Rubinisphaera italica: one gene and its partner. Each later gene encodes a partner of the first gene's protein in a complex. Links are inferred from orthologs where the notes say so. Each region holds a gene or a part of one and is shown on either strand. Other genes may lie near its edges.

Region 1 (3,219 bases):
TGTTGCGGAATTCGAAGTTGGCAAGGAACTCGCGACCGCGGTGAAACTCCTTAAAGGCCCAGCAGGCAAAAAAGTGACGATTACAGTTCGCCATGAAACGACCGATGACGATGGCACCGCAGAAGAGATTGCAGAAAATTCTGAAGAGTTGCCGGAAGATCAGAAAGTGGAAGTCAAAAGTACGATCGAAAAACTGGAAATCGAACGGGACGTCATCAAAGTGGCGACCGTAATGGGAGATCGTTACAACCCGGACGGCACCTGGAATTTCATGCTCGATGATGCCAGCAAAATTGGCTACATCCGCTTGTCACACTTCAGCCGAAACAGTACCAGCGAACTACTGGCCGCTTTGAAGCAGCTGGAAAAAGAAGGCATGAAAGGTCTGGTTCTGGATCTCCGCTGGAATCCAGGTGGACTGCTGACCTCTGCAACAGAAATTTCTGACTTGTTTATCGAGTCTGGAAAAATTGTCAGTACGAAAGGTCGCAACACTCAGGAACGAACATGGCGAGCCAAGAAACGTGGTACTTTCAGCGATTTTCCAATGGCAATCCTGATCAATCGTTTCAGTGCCTCTGCCAGCGAAATCGTCTCGGCTTGTCTGCAGGATCATGATCGGGCCATCATTGTCGGCGAACGGTCCTGGGGTAAAGGAAGCGTTCAAAATGTGATTGAACTCGAAGATGGTAACAGTGCACTCAAGTTGACGACTGCCAGTTATCATCGTCCCAGCGGTAAGAACATTCATCGCTTTCCAAAAGCCAAACCTGAAGACGAATGGGGTGTAATGCCCGACGAAGGTGAGAAAGTTGAGTTCACCACAAAGCAGATGATCGAATACCGCAAATTCCGCAGCGAGCGGGATGTGCTCAGCAACGAAGCTCCACCTGAAAGTGAATTCGTCGATACTCAGCTCGATAAAGCTCTCGAGTATGTACAATCCGCGATGTCTGGTGAGGTAAAAAAGCAGGAAGCCAAGGAAGAGACTGAGCAGGTCGAACCTGAAGAAGAGAGCAAAAAAGCGGCCTTTATTCCGCGAAGCTTCTTCGTGGTGCCTGCACAAACTGTGCTTTAATCTTAGATTTTCTTTGCTGATATGAGGCGAGCCTAGTTATTCAAAACGCGGCTCGCCTCTTTTATTTTATAGGTAACCGATGCCCAAACTGCTTCTGGCGATTGAGTCGACGTGTGATGAGACTGCGGCTGCAGTTATCGGGCGTGACCTGACGATTCTGAGTTCGATTGTCTCTTCGCAAAGCGATCTGCACGAGCAATACGGCGGAGTTGTTCCTGAAATTGCAGCTCGCGCGCACGTCGAACGGATTCTGCCGGTCATCGAGAGTGCGATGAGTGAAGCGGGAGTAAATCTGACAGATCTCTCCGCGATTGCTGTCGCGACTCATCCCGGTTTAGTCGGCTCCTTGCTCGTGGGGGTGACAGCCGCAAAAACATTGGCTTTAATTCTCGATCTTCCGCTCATTGCGATCGATCATGTGCAAGCTCATCTGTATGCCTGCCAGATGTCCTCCGCGAAAAATGTCTTCCCGGCAGTCGGATTGGTTGTGAGTGGCGGGCATACCAATCTTTACGATTGCAGAGATGCTTTAGAGATGCCGCTGCTCGGTTCGACGATTGATGATGCCGCGGGAGAAGCGTTTGACAAAGTGGCAGCGATCTTAGGACTCACCTACCCGGGTGGACCTTCAATTCAAAAAGCCGCTGACGATGGAAATGCCGATGCGTTTGATTTTCCCAAAGCGTTTTATCATCAATCACGCCTAGCCTTCAGTTTCAGCGGACTCAAAACGGCTGTTCTCTACGAAGTGAAAGGTCAACCGGGAGCTCATCAACAACCGCCTGAAATGAACTCAAAACGACTGGCCGATGTGGCCGCCTCGTTTGAAAAAGCAGTGGTGGATGTGATTGTCAGGAAATGTGAACAGGCTCTAAAGCAACTGGGATACAACTCTTTGTGTGTCGGTGGAGGAGTCGCGGCGAATCGGCGATTACGGCACGACCTGAAAAGTATGTGCACCGAACGTAAAACTCAACTCGTCATTGCACCGATGGAATACTGCACCGACAACGCAGCCATGGGAGCGATTGCCTGGGAGAGTTATGATCGGCAGTTGTTTGCTTCACTTGATATTGATGTAACACCTGGTCTTGTGCGGGCACAATAATCATGACAAAACCCGAGTCATGACTGACTTGGCTCGCCTACAGCAAGTGGCCAGATTACGACTAATTGAAGGCCATGAGTTTCAGGGATCTGTATCACTTCAATAGTCGCCTGATGCAATTCGGCTAGACGATACGCTTTGCTCAATCCAAACCCTAGTCCACGGCCCGCTTGTCGTCCGGAGTAAAAGGGATCGAAGAGATGCTGCATTTCTTCTGGGGTTAAGCCACGACCATCGTCGGTGACGTGAATTTCACATTGATCATCTGCCTCTAAGATTTCAATCTGTATTGAAGTCGCCGCCGTTGAGGGATGCAGTGTGTTTCGGATTAATTCTGAGATGACCGTTAGAAATTGATCCCGATCAGCTTCCAGAATGATTTCCTCACTGCAATCAAATTTGATCTGCGGGACTTCATCTCCAAATTGGCGCCGGGCAATAGCGAGTTGAGATTCAATAATCTTTGAGATTTCGTCATGAACCACAAATCGGCTTGGTTGAGGAGAAGGAGGATCGGCGAAGACCATGACATCGCCAATCATATCCCGCACGCGCAGTGCCTGACCGGCTATTGTTTCGAGTGATTGTCTGCGAGCAGGATCATGTTCATCTTTCAGCAGCAGATGGACACGACCGAGAATCACTGCGAGCGGATTGTTGATTTCATGGCCGGCAGCAGCGCAGAATTCAACGAGCGATGCCATGCGGGCATCGTCAGGGTGAATTGAGATCGTTTCCTGCTTCGAGTTCACTCTAGTGCCCTTTCAGGGCTTAGATTTAGGCCTCAAATAACTGCAATGCACTCCGTTGTCGTGCTTTATAACATCATCAACCCAAAATATCAGGATAGAAGACTCACTTGTTGACTTCCGATGAGATGTCCACAAAAAAAGCCGCACGAAGTCCGTGCGGCCTGATTCTTCTTGGCTCGACAATTAAACCCCGACAGGTTCCACATCGAGCAGTTTGCAGATGCGATTCATTAACACATCGACCTCGAAAGGCTTCTGCATAAAATCGTTGGCACCGGCTG
Region 2 (3,254 bases), 380 kb from region 1 along the record:
AGAGCAGATTGACGCCATTGTCTTGGGAACCTGGCATTCACAGTACTACGGCGAGCGACATCTGATTGTCCGCGAGGACAGAACAGCTACCATTTATTATCAGGCCAACATGATGGCCCGCATGTTTGTCGGCTCGCACCTGAGAATCGAATACAGCTGGAGATACGACCCTGAAAAACAGCAGGTCATCTTCACGATTACTGGAGGCGGACCTGAGTCCGGGCTCGAATATGTCAAAAAAACCTGGGGAGACGATCTGCGACAAACTGTCGAAAGCATCTGTGTATCAGATATGTATCTCGCAGACCTGGATGGAAAAACGAAGCATCACTGGTCGCGATTGACGGAAGTCCCGGAAAAAGTAATGGCTGTTTTTGAATGAAAAACTTGCAGTAAAGCGAAAATCAATCTCAGTGAGTTACTGCTAAATGTTGATTTCAGAAAATGATATAACCTGTATGACTTTTACATGGGACACGGAAACGGCTGTCGACATGTTCTTCGCTGTGAAATTCTTGGCTTTGAGAGACAACTTGATTGTGACAATCTGTTCAAGTCAAAACAGGACGCGATGCTGCAAATTAATGACATCGCATTTGAAAAATTTCGAACAGGACAGTTTAGATTTCAACCAACACATAGGCAGGAAATTGCTCAAAGCCTTATTCAACTCTCTAATCTCCAGTTGATTGAAGCGATGTACGAGGACAATCTCTTTGAATCCGAAATTGTAAAAAGAGAATTGATTCATCGTAAAATCATGGATGATGATATTTATAAAATCGGATTTTATGGCAATGACATCGCTAAAACACAAGCAATTGATCTTATGAAATACAAAGTTCTTTAGCCTGACCTACCACTTATCAATTAGAACTCACCTTGATGACCTCCCCTCGAAATTCAGAATCTTCCAAACGCAGTAAATCCTCCTCTCCTGCTCCCATGCGAGGCGGAAAAGTTGATGAGTCCAATCGAAACTGGGAATTACTGATCGCCGGTGACTTCAACGATCGGCACGTCGAGCTACTGGAAACGCTGGTCGAAGTACCGAAAAACAGTTCGGGAACACTGTATTTCGACTCCAACGGCGGGAGTGTTTACACGGCCATGTCTCTCGTCACGCTGATGCAGGTTCGTGGACTTAAAGCGACTGGCATTGTGTTGGGAGAATGTTCCTCGGCTGCTCTTTTACCCTTCGCCGCTTGTCGCAAACGGTTTGTCACACCACATTCAACACACCTGTTCCATCCGATGAAATGGGAGAGCGAAGAAAACGTACGGCTGGAAGAAGCAGCCGAGTGGACGCGTCACTTTCAGCAGTTGCAGGAAGTGATCGAAAATATGCTGGTAACATTGTTTCCGATTGAACGCTCAAAACTGGATGCCTGGACCCAGCCGGGAAGGTTTGTCACGGGTAGCGAACTTGTGGAAACGGGATTGGCAGAGTTTGTCGAGGCACAATAGATACAATTGCTATTACTTTGCCTGTGCTTTTTCCTCGGCTGCACTGCGTCGAATGTATAACGGCTGAAGCTGAAAAGGATCGTCGCTGCCTTCTTCAAGAAAACGCAGGCGTCCACAACGAGCAACAGTGGCTGCATCGGGAGACCAGTCATCTTCAGGGGCCAGTTTCCAATCTGCAGGCCAGGTCTGATTGGGAAGTTGGCGAGTCAGTCTGGGAATTCCCAGACCTGCATAGATGACACCGGAATGATCGTGGTTTTTCCAGACATCTAGCTCTTCGGCTATGAGAGGACCAGAAGGAATCCAGACATCATCCTGAACTTCAAACCGTTGCCAGGCAACCTGACCTTTTCGCAGGTCTTCAATGACTTCGACCCGTTCGCAAGAGATAGTCAGACCTTGTGCGGTTGCTGCAAAAGTTGAAACCGCTTTGAGAGGGCACCCCGTCACATAAGCAAACGTCTTCGCGAACGTAATGCCAACACGCAATCCAGTAAAACTTCCAGGCCCGTGTGTGATTGCCAGCAATTCGATCTCAGACCAGGAAACCTCGTTATCCTGGCAAAGCGATTGCACAGTCGAAAACAGTTTCTGAGTCGGTTGTCCGAAATCGGACTGGAGCGGCGAAATCGCAATCAATTTCTCATCGCGCACTAAAGCAACAGAACTCTTTTTGCCCGTACATTCCAGCCCAAGAATCAGCATCATGTTCCTTTATTGAGTTGCAGTTCGAATGCTAAGAGGACTTTTTTCAGAAAAATGGAACCGCGGATGAACGCAGATATTTCGCATCAGTGTTTATCTGTGTCCATCGGTGGTTCAAATTCGTTTCTGTTGATCTTACTTCGCGATTACATAACAGATCAAATCGCGGCTACTTGAAGGGATCTGCCTTGAATGATATTGTTCGGAAGCTTTTCCAGAAACCCATAACACCTACCGACCGTCAGAAACTGAGATGCGTCTCCCTTTGAGTTGGCTCCGCAAGCTATTAGAGCGTATGGAATCCCGAGATTTCCAGCTCTCCAGCAAATGGTTTCTGCTCTCGATGATTTTAGGTGTTGTGGTTGGGCTAGTCACGGTTGTCTTTGACCATCTTTCTCTGTTCGTTGAAACCATCGTTCTACGGGGACTAGTCGGGTTTAATCCGGGCGAAGCCGAGGGAGAATTTGACCCGTTTGCGAGCCTGCTGGATTTATCACGAGGCCCAGAGCCCTGGATTTTGTTACTGGTGGTGACCCTTGGGGGATTACTCTCTGGCTATCTGTTGCAGAGATTTGCCACAGATGCGTCAGGCTCAGGAACCGGGGCGACAATCCATGCATTTCACTTTCGTCAAGGTTATTTGCGGTGGCAAATTGTCTGGGTGAAAATCCTCACCACTTCTATCACCGTAGGAACGGGTGGCTCGGGTGGTCGTGAAGGTCCGATTGCTCAAATCGGGGCGGCTTTGGGAGCCTGGCTGGGCCAACGTCTCCATTTGACGAGACGCGATCGTCGGATCTTACTGGCTGCCGGTATGGGAGCTGGTGTTGGTGCGATCTTTCGGGCACCGCTGGCCGGTGCGTTATTTGCTGCAGAAATTTTATATAAAGATGCCGACTTCGAAGCTGAAGTGATTGTACCAGCGGCAATGTCGTCCATCATTGCTTATGGCGTTTATTCCATGTTTCTCCCGCAAGAAATTCGATATATGCCGTTGTTCGGGCAGGAACTGCGATTCAATTTTCTATCGCCATTCGAACTGATACCGTACACAATCATGGCGATTGTGATCGTTTTTGTTG

The links.
Region 2: the proteins of tsaD (region 1) and tsaB are in contact, whole or in part, in a solved structure (PDB 4WQ4), measured with the Escherichia coli proteins. The link is inferred for Rubinisphaera italica from one-to-one orthologs.

The regions. Positions count from the first base shown.
Region 1 is NZ_SJPG01000001.1:3,338,981-3,342,199, forward strand. The notes cover bases 280-3,171. They hold tsaD (tRNA (adenosine(37)-N6)-threonylcarbamoyltransferase complex transferase subunit TsaD), read left to right. Parts: upstream 280-1,157; coding sequence 1,158-2,186; downstream 2,187-3,171. Other genes in these bases: Pan54_RS12395 (S41 family peptidase), read left to right, coding at 280-1,078; Pan54_RS12405 (sensor histidine kinase), read right to left, coding at 2,204-2,938; Pan54_RS12410 (response regulator), read right to left, coding at 3,122-3,171. Outside these bases: more of Pan54_RS12395, read left to right, coding at 1-279; more of Pan54_RS12410, read right to left, coding at 3,172-3,219.
Region 2 is NZ_SJPG01000001.1:3,721,779-3,725,032, forward strand. What follows is about bases 328-3,254. They hold tsaB (tRNA (adenosine(37)-N6)-threonylcarbamoyltransferase complex dimerization subunit type 1 TsaB), read right to left. Parts: upstream 2,176-3,254; coding sequence 1,480-2,175; downstream 328-1,479. Other genes in these bases: Pan54_RS13895 (hypothetical protein), read left to right, coding at 328-382; Pan54_RS13900 (hypothetical protein), read left to right, coding at 572-850; Pan54_RS13905 (ATP-dependent Clp protease proteolytic subunit), read left to right, coding at 886-1,467; Pan54_RS13915 (chloride channel protein), read left to right, coding at 2,426-3,254. In the rest of the region: more of Pan54_RS13895, read left to right, coding at 1-327. UniProt on the Escherichia coli protein: Required for the formation of a threonylcarbamoyl group on adenosine at position 37 (t(6)A37) in tRNAs that read codons beginning with adenine.